Regions from separate parts of the Shewanella sp. SM71 genome, predicted to be linked through region 1. Evidence: predicted binding sites of a transcription regulator. Region 1 holds the regulator's gene; each other region holds the start of a gene.

Region 1 (3,168 bases):
CGACAAAGGATGCAAACGGCGGGTTTCGCTGTAACGCTTGAGCAGAATTTTATCGCTGGAGTTAAGGAAGAAGCTCGTTAACTCAGTATCTGGAGGTAGGCTAGCGAGTTGTTTTACTAAGACCTTATCCTGCTCAGGCATGTTACGCACGTCGACACTGATGGCGACGAGATCGTTACTGCCTTTGAGTTGCTCAAGCAAACTGCCAATCAATGGCAAGGGAAGGTTATCGACACAATAATAGCCGAGATCTTCGAGTACCCTAAGGGCGACAGATTTGCCTGAGCCTGAGCGGCCCGACACTATGACCAGTTTCATCCAGTGATTACCTGATAGAGTTCCGTTTCATCATGCGTCTTGCGTAATTGCTTTAATATTTGCTTGTCGCTCAGCTTTTCGGCCATGCAAGACAAGGTACTTAAGTGCTGCTGACATTGGTCTGCAGGCACCAGTAGTGCAAATAAAATATCAACAGGTTGCTTATCGATAGCATCAAATGCTATCGGCTCTTCACACTTAATTAGTATGGCAATGGGCTGATCTATATCGGCTAGTCGACCATGTGGAATGGCGATGCCGTTACCTATACCTGTGCTCCCCATCTTTTCGCGCGCCACTAGGCTTTCGAATATCTCTTGAGATGAGAGGGTCGGGTACTGGGCAGCGACTAAGTCGCTGATGAGTTCCAGTACCTTTTTCTTGCTGCCCGGAGTGGCGCAGGTAGTGCACTCCGGCCGCAGTATGGTACAAAGTTCCATTATTAGTGTTTTGTTAACTTCTCTTTGTGTTTAATAACCTGACGGTCAAGCTTGTCAATCAGGGCGTCTATAGCGGCATACATGTCAGCATGCTCTGAAGTTGCAAAAACTTCACCACCTATGAGGTTTATTCTCGCTTCAGCAATCTGTTGCATTTTCTCAACATTGAGCACAACGTGCACATTATTGATCTGTTCGAAATGGCGTTCAAGTTTTGAAAACTTTTCTTCTACATATGCACGTAACGATTCGGTAATTTCGATATGGTGCCCACTTAGGTTTATTTGCATAGAAACGTCCTCCGATATCCACTGTAGGTTATAAACTTTTACGCTGATTAGAAGGTGGAATAAGCATAGCCTCTCGGTACTTCGCAATGGTTCTGCGGGCTACGTTGATCCCTTGTTCTGCCAGAAGTTGTGCCATCTTACTATCGCTTAATGGTTTTTTCTGGTTTTCCGCTGCCACCAGTTTCTTTATAAAGGCTCTGATTGCTGTGGATGAGCACTCACCACCATCGTCAGTACCGACGTGGCTAGAGAAGAAGTATTTTAGTTCAAAAAGTCCCTTAGGGGTATGCATGTATTTTTGAGTTGTGACCCGTGAGATGGTGGACTCATGCATTTCTACCGCTTCGGCAATATCGTTAAGCACCATAGGCTTCATGGCTTCTTCACCGTACTCAAAGAAACCCTGCTGATATTGCACTATGCAATTAGCAACTTTAAGCAAAGTATCGTTACGACTTTCTAGGCTCTTAATAAACCATTTAGCCTCTTGCAGATGGCCGCGAATAAATTGGCTATCGGCTTGGTTTTTGGTACTGCGTGCCATAGAAGCATAATGTTGATTTACATTGATTTTTGGCATGCAGTCAGGATTAAGCTCAACGACCCAGCGGCCATTTTTCTTCGACACAGACACATCTGGGATAACGTATTCGTCATTATTGGGCGTGATCAACAAACCTGGGCGAGGATTGAGGGTTTGGATGAGTGCTATACCATCCCTTAATTCATCCTCTTTTAATTTAGTCTTACGCATCAACAACCTAAAGTCTCGTGCGGCGATCAGATCTAAATGATCTTTGATCAGCATGCGGGCGTTTTCTAGGTTGGGCGTGTCAGCGGCGAAATGCGACAGTTGGATCAGCAGGCATTCACTTAAATCACGGGCGGCAACGCCTATGGGATCAAAATGCTGAATACGCTTGAGTACGGCTTCGACTTCGTCAAGCTCAACTTCAGGATTGCCCATGGCTTCGAGAATTTCTTCAGTGCTTTGGGTGAGATAGCCCTGATCGTCGATGGCATCAATAATGGCGGTGGCAATGGCTAAATCGGTTTCAGAAAACGGCGTGAGGTTTTTTTGCCATTCTAAGTGTTCGTACAAACCTTCACTGGTCTCGCCTTGGAAGGGCATATCGTCTTCACGACTGCCGCCGGGGCCTGAGTTTGGGGAGGCGGTAAACACTTCATCCCATGTGGTGTCCATGGGGAGCTCATCGGGCATGGATTCTTTGGTTAGCGACTCTGCCGTGTCTATGGTGGAGCTGTCTTTTTCTGGTGGCAGAGTGCTAGATTCACTGAAGTCCGTATCGGATAGCGTTTGGTTTACAGGGGTTTTAGTGGCGTCGAATTGATCCTCTTCCAGCTCGAGAAGGGGATTAGAATCTAATGCTTGCTGGATCTCTTGCTGCAGTTCTAATGACGACAGTTGCAACAGACGTATGGCCTGTTGTAATTGTGGCGTCATGGTTAACTGTTGACCCAGTTTGAGCTGGAGTGACGCTTTCATGTTACCGCTGATCCCTACGTTATTATTGTTGGATGAGGTCGCTTATTATTATCTTGAGTGAAGCCCAATGGCGGTATAAATTGCCTCCATTGGCTTCGCTCGATTAACTATAGCCTGAATTGTTCACCTAAGTACACAGCCCTAACTTGCTGATTGTCTAAGATCTCTGCTGGAGTTCCTTCGGCAATCAGGTTTCCGTGACTCACAATATAAGCATGTTCACATACATCTAATGTCTCGCGGACATTATGGTCTGTGATCAGTACGCCAAGGCCGCGACTTTTGAGTTGTTCGATAATCTTCTTGATGTCGATAACCGAAATAGGATCGACGCCGGCAAACGGTTCATCGAGCAAAATGAACTTAGGATTAGCGGCTAAAGCCCGCGCAATTTCGACGCGACGACGTTCGCCACCCGACAATGACATGCCTTGGCTGTCACGGATGTGGGTGATATGAAACTCTTCGAGCAGATGTTCTAGTTCTTCTTCTCGTTCTTCGTTTTTAAGTTCTTTACGAGTTTGCAGTACGGCCATGATGTTGTCATGAACAGTTAGCTTACGAAAGATACTGGCTTCTTGCGGTAAGTAACCTATGCCTTTGCGGGCACGCA
Region 2 (3,168 bases), on a different contig from region 1:
GAGCCAGTTGCGGCAATTTTTGTCGGCGGCGCCTCTGGGTATACCGGCGCGTAAAAGGGATCATCCGCAAGGGGTTTCTTTTGCGTCGAGCTACAGGCTGCAAGCAATAACGCGACGGCCAACACAAGATATCTAGCCATGATGTTTGCCTCTATAAATTCTGAGTCACATAAGACAGCATCTGATCTACCGCTGAAATCACTTTGGAGTTCATCTCGTAAATGCGCTGACTTTCGATAAGGTTCACCAGTTCCTCGGTCACGTTCACGTTAGAGGTTTCTAAGGCGCCTTGACGAATAGCACCCATACCATCTAACGAAGCGGTACCTTGAATTGGCGTGCCGCTCGCACCAGTTTCCGTATATAAGTTTTGTCCCATAGGATCTAGACCCGATGGATTAATAAAATCCGTCATAGTCAACTGACCCACGACTTGGTTCTCAGCGGTACCCGGCGTTTTTACTGAAACTTCACCCTCCGCTGAAACGGTAATACTGGTCGCATTATCAGGAATAGTGATCGCGGGTTGTAGCAAATAGCCAGAACCTGGCGTCACAATCTGACCCGTATCATCTAAGGTAAACTGACCATTTCGAGTATAAGCAGTGGTTCCATCAGGAAGCTGTATTTCAAAAAATCCAGGACCTTCAATCATGAGATCCAGTGAGTTATCCGTCGTCAGCATGTTACCCTGAGTAAACATTTTTTGAGTAGCGACGACTTTCGTACCCGCACCTATGTTTAATCCGTTGGGTAGCTTAGTGTTAGATGCACTAACACCACCTGCTTGGTTAACTGTTTGATAGAGTAAATCTTCAAATACTGCGCGGCTTTTTTTGTAGCCCACAGTGCTAGCGTTCGCTACGTTGTTTGAAATCACTGAAATATCAGTTTGCTGTGCGTCTAAGCCAGTTTTACTAATCCATAACGCCGGATGCATAATCTATCTCCTAACTAATACGCATTAATGAGGATGAAGCGCGATCATTCTCTTCCGCGGTTTTCATCATCTTGACTTGCAATTCAAACTGGCGCTGAAGATCAATCAAAGACACCATTTCATCAACAGGGTTAACGTTACTGCCCTCTACGGCACCACTTTCAACTGCGACGAAAGGGTCAGCTGGTGCTGGTTCGCCTGACATTTGTCGAAATAATCCATCTTCACCACGCATCATCTGCGCATTGCCGGGATTAACTAACTTCAATCTAGCCACTTCTTCTATCACTTCAGCAGTCGCCCCCTGAGGGCGAACAGACACTATGCCATCCTGTGAAATTGACACTTTATCAATAGGTAATGGCAGCACTATCGGGCCAGCGTCCCCCATCACGGGATTGCCTCTGTCGTTATACAACATGCCCGTCGCATCGAAACTGAGACTACCTGAACGGGTATAAGCTTCACTGCCATCTTTCGCCTGAACGGCAAACCAGCCATCGCCTTTAATGGCAACATCGAGATCCCGTCCAGTGGTTTTTATCGGACCAGAGCGAAAATTAGCTGACGGAGATTCTGTCATCGCAAACACCCTTGAAGGCAACCCTTCACCGAAGGCTTGCATCGATCTGGCCTGCGCCATATCTGATTTAAAACCATCGGTATTAGCATTGGCTAAGTTGTTCGCACGGAGTGCCAGCTCATTCATATTTTGCTTAGCGCCACTCATGGCGACATAAAGGAATTTGTCCACAGACTGCTCCGTCAAATTTTCTACATGACAATAGCCAAGCAAGCATCATGCCAACAAATAATAACGTTTAATTTACTGATAGAATTGAAAAATATGAAAATGAAGTGATTTGACGGCAGGATAAAGGCTAAGTGTTGCCACTGGCGGCAACACTTAGTTAAACAAAGTAATGATTAGCGGATTTGTAATACGGTTTGTTGCAGCGTGTTATTCACTTCAAGGGTACGAGAGTTCGCTTGGAAGTTACGCTGTGCCGAAATTAAATCGACCAGTTCAGTCGTCAAATCAATGTTCGATTGCTCTAGCGCCGATGAACTGATGCTACCAAAAGTTCCACTATTTGCCTCACCCGCTAACGCTGGACCTGAAGCTAAACTGGCTTTCCACGACGTATTACCCACTTGCGTTAAACCTTGTTCGTTAGCAAAACGAACTAAAGCAACCCGTGCTAAAGGCACGGTTGAACCATTAGAATAACTCGCGGTCACTAAACCATCTTCGCCGATTTCAACGTTAGTTAAGCGACCTACAGTCGTACCATCTTGCGTCAACTCAGTTGCACCAAAAGGAGCAGCATATTGCGTTGGGGCATTAAACTTCACAGTCAACTCTTGAGTACCATCGGCACCTGGCCCTAAAACACCCGCACCACTGACGCCCAAAGCCTCAGTCTTGACTATAGCAGGATCACTACCAGTGTAGACACCAACAGAATTGAACTTGAGTACAGAGCCTTTCCAACCACCAGCAGTTTGAGCTGTGCCCGTTGCATCAGGTGTACCATCGCCGGTGGTATCTGTTTGATAAGTACCAGCAGGACCGGCTAGATCTACTTGCTTTCCATCAACAGCATAGTAAGCCACCCAATTGTTCTCACCATTGTACGAACCATCTTTGGGCTTAACAAAATAAGTGGTCATAATATGTGGCTCACCGAGTGAGTCATAAATTGTCATTGATGTAACGTTATTGTAGGTTTTTGCATCTAGAGGATCGAATGCCGCGGGGTCGAGTGCACTTTCCTTAGCATTTAAGTTCATTTGTAAAGTAACATTCTCAGTCTTTACAGGGCTACCCGCAGTGTCTGGTATTTGTACCGGCTTAGCCGTCGTTAAACTCACTGATGTTGAGTTCCCATCTTTATCCACTGGGAAAGTTTGCAAATAATTACCAGCAGAATCAACCATGTAATTATTTTTATCTACCTTAAATGCTCCAGCACGGGTAAACGAGTGGTCTAATGTACCCAGTTCAGAAGCAGTAACGAAAAAGCCACCCCCTTTAATCGCCATATCAAGGGAGTTATTCGTCAACTGTAAGCTACCTTGATGGAATTGCTGTGCCACTTGGCTCGTCGCAACACCACCACCGACAGCAGTTTTAGCATTTGAAAAAATAGAATTAGCGTAAACATCCGCAAATTCAGCACGGGACTCTTTAAAGCCAATGGTGTTCGCATTAGCAATGTTATTCG
Region 3 (3,168 bases), on a different contig from region 1:
TTAGGCAGCTATTCAGCCCCGCGATAATCCCTAGCGATTTACCAATAAGAAGCCCTTTTTTTGCAAAATCACGCTGCTCTATTGCATATCGACTCTGAGCCAAACGCTCAAGCAAACCAGCAAACATCATTTGAATAATGCGGTGAGGGGATGCCACTGCTATTTCACTTTCTAAAGAAACCTTACGATATGACTGTAATGAACCTCTCATATTAGTACCTACCTATTTGCATCTATCGACTTGTATACATTGATATGACGTTGACTATTACTACCAGCATGCAATAGAGCTTGCCTGTCCAGTAAGAAAACATTGGCTTTCTCTGTACATGCTTGAGTTAATGAAAACTGTAACTGCAAATAATCTCTGTCAACAAATTGCTCATCTGCAACCAAAGCCTCAAGTAATAATTGACGCTGGCCAACAATTTCTTGCAATTTTAATACCAAAAAATCAATATTTTCATTATCTATTGATAATGTAGTCACTTGTCTAATGATTTCATTCATTTGCTCATTAAGAGAATCTAATGTGCTAACAACATTCTGTGTATTAATTTGGCTATGATGCATATATAGAATCTCTTACTCTGCCACTTTAGATAAAAAACTCATAAAATCCAAAAACTGGCAAACATCGTGTAAATCTATCTTACGGTAGGGACAATTTGGCTGATAAAATATTATCGTTTGCTCACAAGCCCTGGAAGAGAGTCGAGTCGCTGAGTTAGCATACTACCTTGAGCGTTCATCTGGCCAACAATCAAATCCATAGCATTGTACTGCTTTAATAACCTAGCTTCATAGGCCTTCATTTTTAAGGTAAGAGTCTCACGGCTATCGGTAATACGAGAAAGTTGAGTATCTAAACTTTCATCTCGACTATCTAAAATCCCCCCAGTTTTTACATAGGAGTCAGTAACATCTTTCATTCGTGTACCAAACCCAGTTTTTTCCGCTGAAAAAAAGTCGGATACGGCATTAATATCTTTACTTAGCACTTCATCAAGCTTTTTATCATCAATTTCAAGACTACCCGTCTGAGTGGTTTTTATACCCAGATTCGCTAACATCATAGAGCTATCACCACCACTCGTTGATGACAACACGCTTCTCATCTGATTTTGAACACCACGAATAACAGAATCACCCTGCAATACACCTGCTTTCTTAGTTTTTGGATCATAACCTGACATGCTAGACATCGTTTTCATTAACTCATTGTATGAATTAACAAAATCTTTGATGGCTGTTTTCGAAGAGTCACGATTAGGTTCAATTTTGAGTGTCGTTGTTTTATCTTTGTTAGCATCCGTCAATGTTAAGTTGATGCCAGTAATCGCATTCTTTACTTCGTTTGAATCAGAGGTCACTTTTAAGCCATCAACATACAAAATTGCATCTTTTGCAGGTTGTAATTCTGTCATAGTAAATGTATCAGATAATGCAGTTCCAGCGTCATCCGTGGCAGATGCTTGCACTACATTATCCTCGCCAGTCTTGTTGGATGTAAGCACTAACTGAGCACCATTGTCGCCCTTAATAATAGTCGCAGTCACTCCAACATTATCTTTAGAAGCATTGATGTTTTTCATAATGTCTTGCAGAGAGTCATCTGCACCAACCGCAACATTAAAGCTCTCACTTCCCACTGTCAGACTTAATGAGCCACTTCCTATTGGAGCCGTAACATCTGTAACTGCTGTAGAACCTAATTTATGACTTTCAGCCAACTGTTCAACAATGACTTTATAATTGCCAGCCACTGCAGTCGGGTCAACTGTTGCGGTCATAAAGTCTTTATTGGAAAGCGTACTCTTAAAACCTGTAAAGGTTTTAGCATCAGATAGAGGTTTTATTTTCTCTAAGAAATCAGACATTGCACTTTTCAATGCCCCCAGAGCAGAGATCTGAGTATTTATCTTACCTTCTTCGGCATTGAATTTAGCTTCTTTAGGCGCTTTTTCTGCATTAACTAGAGCGGTTACAATGCCGCCGATGTCCATGCCAGTACCTACACCTAATGATGTTAATCCCATATCCACCTCTGATCTGCGTCTAAAAACTTACCAATACGCATAGTTAATAGTATTAATACAGCAAAATTCACGCCAAGACTTCAGTTAATATGAATGGCTTACCACTCTAGACTGAACCTCTCATGAATGCATATTAAAAAAACTACGACTTAAACCTCTGTTTTTATTAATGCGCCTGTCACTTCAGACAGTTTTTCAGCCAAAGCAAGCGCCTCTTCACTAGGAATTTGTCGCAGCACTTCGCCAGAGTCTATATCCATAACGCTGACAACGGGCCTATCAGAACTCGCATCAACTTTAAATGCTAATCCCTTACGCATCATAGTTACCATATCCGTCAGGTCACTCGCAACCTTATCTAACTGCTCAACATTCGTTTTAGTATCTTTTGTAGACTCACCATCTTCTAGCATGTTCACGCTGTTTGATTCGCCAAACAAAGGCTTTATTGAACCACTTGACTCTTGCTGAAGAGATTGTGGAGGAGCTAATTTAAGCTCAGTCTTCAACCCCACTACATTAGATGTACTAACTGAATTAATATCCATCATGCCACCCTCTTAGTCACACTAACTGATGTACTCTGGTACTGCTAGAAAGTACTAACCTCACAGATGAAGCGCAAAGCTACACGCTTAAGCTTTATCTTCAAACATTTGCTAATCTGCTTATTACTCTATATGGATGATGCAGCTAAATGTTATTGACTAATAATCACTTTATTAACAACACTAAACTGACCATTTTAATGCACAAAGGGAAGGGTCTAAACGAACCTCCCCTCTCAGTGCCAAACACTTAGCTGTCTATCATCTCAGTATGAGATAACCGCCAATCACAATTACAGCAATGACAGGGCAACTTGTGGTAATTGGTTGGCTTGTGCCAACATAGCAGAAGATGTCTGAGACAGAATCTGTTTCTTCGTCATATCTGCAGTTTCTTTAGCAAAGTCAACGTCCTGAATACGACTACGGGCATCTGCTACGTTAGTTTGTACGTTACCCAAGTTATTGATGGTGAAGTTCATACGGTTTTGTACCGCACCTAAATCAGCACGTTGAGAGTCAATACCTGCAATTGCAGCATCAATAACAGCTAAAGCATCCTGCGCACCTGAAGCAGTGCC
Region 4 (3,168 bases), on a different contig from region 1:
GGAGAGAAAAATAAACTCAATATTTGACATGGCCGCATTATCCAGCAGCACAAGGTAATCTTCACGACTAAGACTGGATAACTCAATAATGGCAACATCGACGTGATTTGCCTCTAGCTGCTCTATCCAAGGCAAGTCATCGACACTGCGTAGCTTATTAAAGTCAGCAGCGCCAGCAAGTTCGATGATTGCTTGCTCGGCGCCAACATCCTGCAAGTGATAAAAAAGTGTCAGTCGAGCCATGCGTATCTACTCCCTGTATGAAAAACTACTGTATGTCAGCCATGAAATTTTAACAACAGCAACGGTAATAGTTGCCGATGTTCTAAGATGATATCTCGATGAACTGAGAATATCAGTCTAAAAATCAGCCTGTTAAAATATCATTAAAAACGAGAACAGAATATGCATGGTAGCTGAACGAAACGAAATCAGTTTACCCAAGCAGTTAAACAATCTATGTCGAACACTGGCATTAGGAGGCCCATAATGAAGTCTAATGTTGTGCAACATCAGACTGATATCCGCGCCGATATCATGTTGATCGATGAAATCATCAAGCTGAATCAGGAAGGACTCACATTTTACAACCAAGCGAGGAGGTATGTCGAAGACTATAATCTTAAGCGTGTTTTTTCCGCCAAAGCTAACATCCATCAACGAATGTTAACTCGGTTTGAACAGCTGAGACGTTTGGCTGACGAGCCAATTAATGGCCTAAGTCACACCGTGCCCGTCACTTATACTCAAGCAACAGAATTGCTGCAACAGTGCCAAATTTCGCAGGCTATGACCGCCCTTGTCGATATAGAGCAGCAAGTGCTAATCCAAATAAAACAAGCAGTAAGGCAAGCGCATCAGCCACAACTTGCAAACCAACTTGCAGAGGGTGCCGCTTGGCTGCAAATGAGTTACGACGGTACGGGATCGCTCAATCACCATTAATTCCCTGTCGCTAAGTGAGCCATATTTAACCGACTCCCCTCCACTTTTACTACAGACATAATACCGCACTGATGAGTGCGGTTTTTTATGCTCGAATGATGGCTCAGCATGCCAGAAAAAATTACACTTTGTCGGTAAAAAAGACCGACCTAAAGGAAAATGCTAAGGTATAAAAACGCCAGATAAAAAAATTAAAACATTAAAAATCATTAACTTAAAAACATTGGCACGATTGGCGCATTATCTAGCTTCGAGAAAACAACGGAGGATATGATTATGAAAACTACAACAGCATCAGTACTAGTGGCTTTACTTGTCGGTTCAATCAGTTTAAATGTGGCCGCCGCCCAAGATTGGAAAGGCGGAACCAAGGATGCGTGGATCGATGGTAAAGCAGAAACCACTTTACTGCTCAACACGAATCTCAATTCCTTCGACATCATTACAGATGTCAAAGATGGTAAAGTGACATTAACAGGTAAAGTGGAAAGCAGTGTGGATAAAGCCCTCGCCACAGAGCTCATCAAAAGCTTAGATGGAGTGAAAGATGTCGATAACCAACTCACTGTGATGAATGAAAAAGAAGGCACCAGTGAAGTTGTTGCCACCTTAACTGACTCTAAAGTTGCCACAGTCATCAAAACGCGTTTACTGTTTTCAACTGACGTATCCGGCACCCAAATTAATGTGGATGTTGCCAATGGCATAGTCACATTGAAAGGTGAAGTTGCCAGCGATGCAGAACGTCAACTAGCACTGAAAATTGCCGAAAATACCGACGATGTGAAAAAGGTCGTTGATAAAATTAAAGTTGTTAAAAAAGTGTCTTAACTCTCGCGACAACGGCATTTTTTAAATTAAACGTATTTTAAGTAACAGCACACAGATCTAGACTCAAGGTTCGATAGTGCTTTATGAAAAAAGAATCAAAAAAACCAGCCTCAGCTGGTTTTTTTATGCCCATTTTCAGACCCAATCGAAAAGACTTACTCGCTTAAATTAAGAAGGGTGAATTCAGATGACTCGAATGATCATAAAGGAGAAGAGTTACAGAACACTGAGCTAAAACGCAGGCGTTACTCAAGCTTCAAAGTCAAACTAAGCTTCAAAGCCAAACTGGAATGCATAAAAATGTTGGCCATTCTCAATATTGATGGTCATAGTGCCAGTTAACCCCTGCAACTCCCCCGCCCCAGAATGGGGTATCACTTCTAAGATCAGACGATTTTGTCCATCGGTCATAATGCCAAAATGTTGTAATACAAAACTGCCCTGCTTACCGCACAAGTTGCCAACCACTTGTTCAATGGCCACATAGCCAGCTGAGCCCTTGACTGACGTCATAGCACTGAGCATTTCCTCCTTGCTGCGCCCCTCAAGCTCACCATAAAAGGTTTTATCTAAGCCCATACGCCTAACGTCACACCACCAATGCCAGTAGCATAGGGGCTATCTGGAGTGAGCTTAACATCAAATTTCCCAGTGATTTTGCTAACTTGCATGACACTCTCCTTGTCGAAATCTTATGCTGACCTATTACCTGCTAACGCTTGCTATTGAAGCAAACATCACCCACAGACCGAAAAACAACTTAGCATAAGCCTGCGCAGATCCATAATGGCATTTACACGCTACTTATGTATGCTGGTCTCACTCACTATCATCTCTATGGTTTTGACTATTTCAGGGCTTTCAGACATGGGTTGGTCAGACGCTCTATCGCGATAAGTCACAGCAATTTTGAATGGGGCTTCGAAAGGATAAACAGGTTCAATACTATCCACTTCGATTCGATCGCCAAGCATGACACTGCCTAAGTGTTTCAAGCTATTGAGCTTAAAATCCAGATTAAACAATCCAAGATACCAAAATACGCCTGAACCTTGAGTCGTCACAATAAAAGGCGCCACAAAGGGCATAGTTTGCATTTTAGGATCATCTTGAATCGGTGCGTCACTTTGGGTGTCCGGCTCTAGAGCGGGATCGAAATTTAACGGTGTAATGCGCAAGTAATCGAGTAATGCTCGACCTTTTACCTCACCATCTTGGTAGTCACCCATAGCAAACTCTGTTTGCTTGATCTTAATAAAATGTGTCAGTGCAACGGACTTGCCGCCCTCAGGCAGCGTTATTTCAACAGGATTGGCGGTATTTAAGCTAAAGAGTTTGAGCATCACTTCCGATGCATTCGCCACAGGCTTTACCTCAAAAGGTGTCACAGTT

Evidence for each region. The regulator sigma-54, encoded in region 1, starts transcription at its own class of promoters, with help from an activator protein. The targets are predictions, from matches to a motif close to GTTGGCACGNNNNTNGNNT.
Region 2: a site for sigma-54 is predicted at 1,731-1,749, ahead of flgF (flagellar basal-body rod protein FlgF). Genes of this name have one in related genera too.
Region 3: a site for sigma-54 is predicted at 2,098-2,116, ahead of fliD (flagellar filament capping protein FliD). Genes of this name have one in related genera too.
Region 4: a site for sigma-54 is predicted at 1,168-1,186, ahead of L5L97_RS01820 (BON domain-containing protein). Genes of this name have one in related genera too.

The regions. Positions count from the first base shown of each region.
Region 1 covers NZ_JAKKRW010000008.1:124,606-127,773, reverse strand. The annotation lists gene rapZ (RNase adapter RapZ) at 1-318, opposite strand, end outside; gene ptsN (PTS IIA-like nitrogen regulatory protein PtsN) at 315-758, opposite strand; gene hpf (ribosome hibernation promoting factor) at 761-1,048, opposite strand; gene L5L97_RS10090 (RNA polymerase factor sigma-54) at 1,077-2,555, opposite strand; gene lptB (LPS export ABC transporter ATP-binding protein) at 2,663-3,168, opposite strand, start outside.
Region 2 covers NZ_JAKKRW010000003.1:258,023-261,190, reverse strand. The annotation lists gene flgH (flagellar basal body L-ring protein FlgH) at 1-140, opposite strand, end outside; gene flgG (flagellar basal-body rod protein FlgG) at 152-940, opposite strand; gene flgF (flagellar basal-body rod protein FlgF) at 951-1,694, opposite strand; gene flgE (flagellar hook protein FlgE) at 1,868-3,168, opposite strand, start outside.
Region 3 covers NZ_JAKKRW010000006.1:242,578-245,745, forward strand. The annotation lists gene fliS (flagellar export chaperone FliS) at 1-211, opposite strand, end outside; gene L5L97_RS08310 (flagella biosynthesis chaperone for FliD, FliT) at 220-573, opposite strand; gene fliD (flagellar filament capping protein FliD) at 684-2,039, opposite strand; gene L5L97_RS08320 (flagellar protein FlaG) at 2,189-2,590, opposite strand; partial or broken gene L5L97_RS08325 (flagellin) at 2,881-3,168, opposite strand, start outside.
Region 4 covers NZ_JAKKRW010000001.1:413,924-417,091, reverse strand. The annotation lists gene L5L97_RS01830 (sigma-54 interaction domain-containing protein) at 1-243, opposite strand, end outside; gene L5L97_RS01825 (hypothetical protein) at 490-945, shown strand; gene L5L97_RS01820 (BON domain-containing protein) at 1,222-1,776, shown strand; partial or broken gene L5L97_RS01815 (DUF3224 domain-containing protein) at 2,044-2,447, opposite strand; gene L5L97_RS01810 (hypothetical protein) at 2,577-3,168, opposite strand, start outside.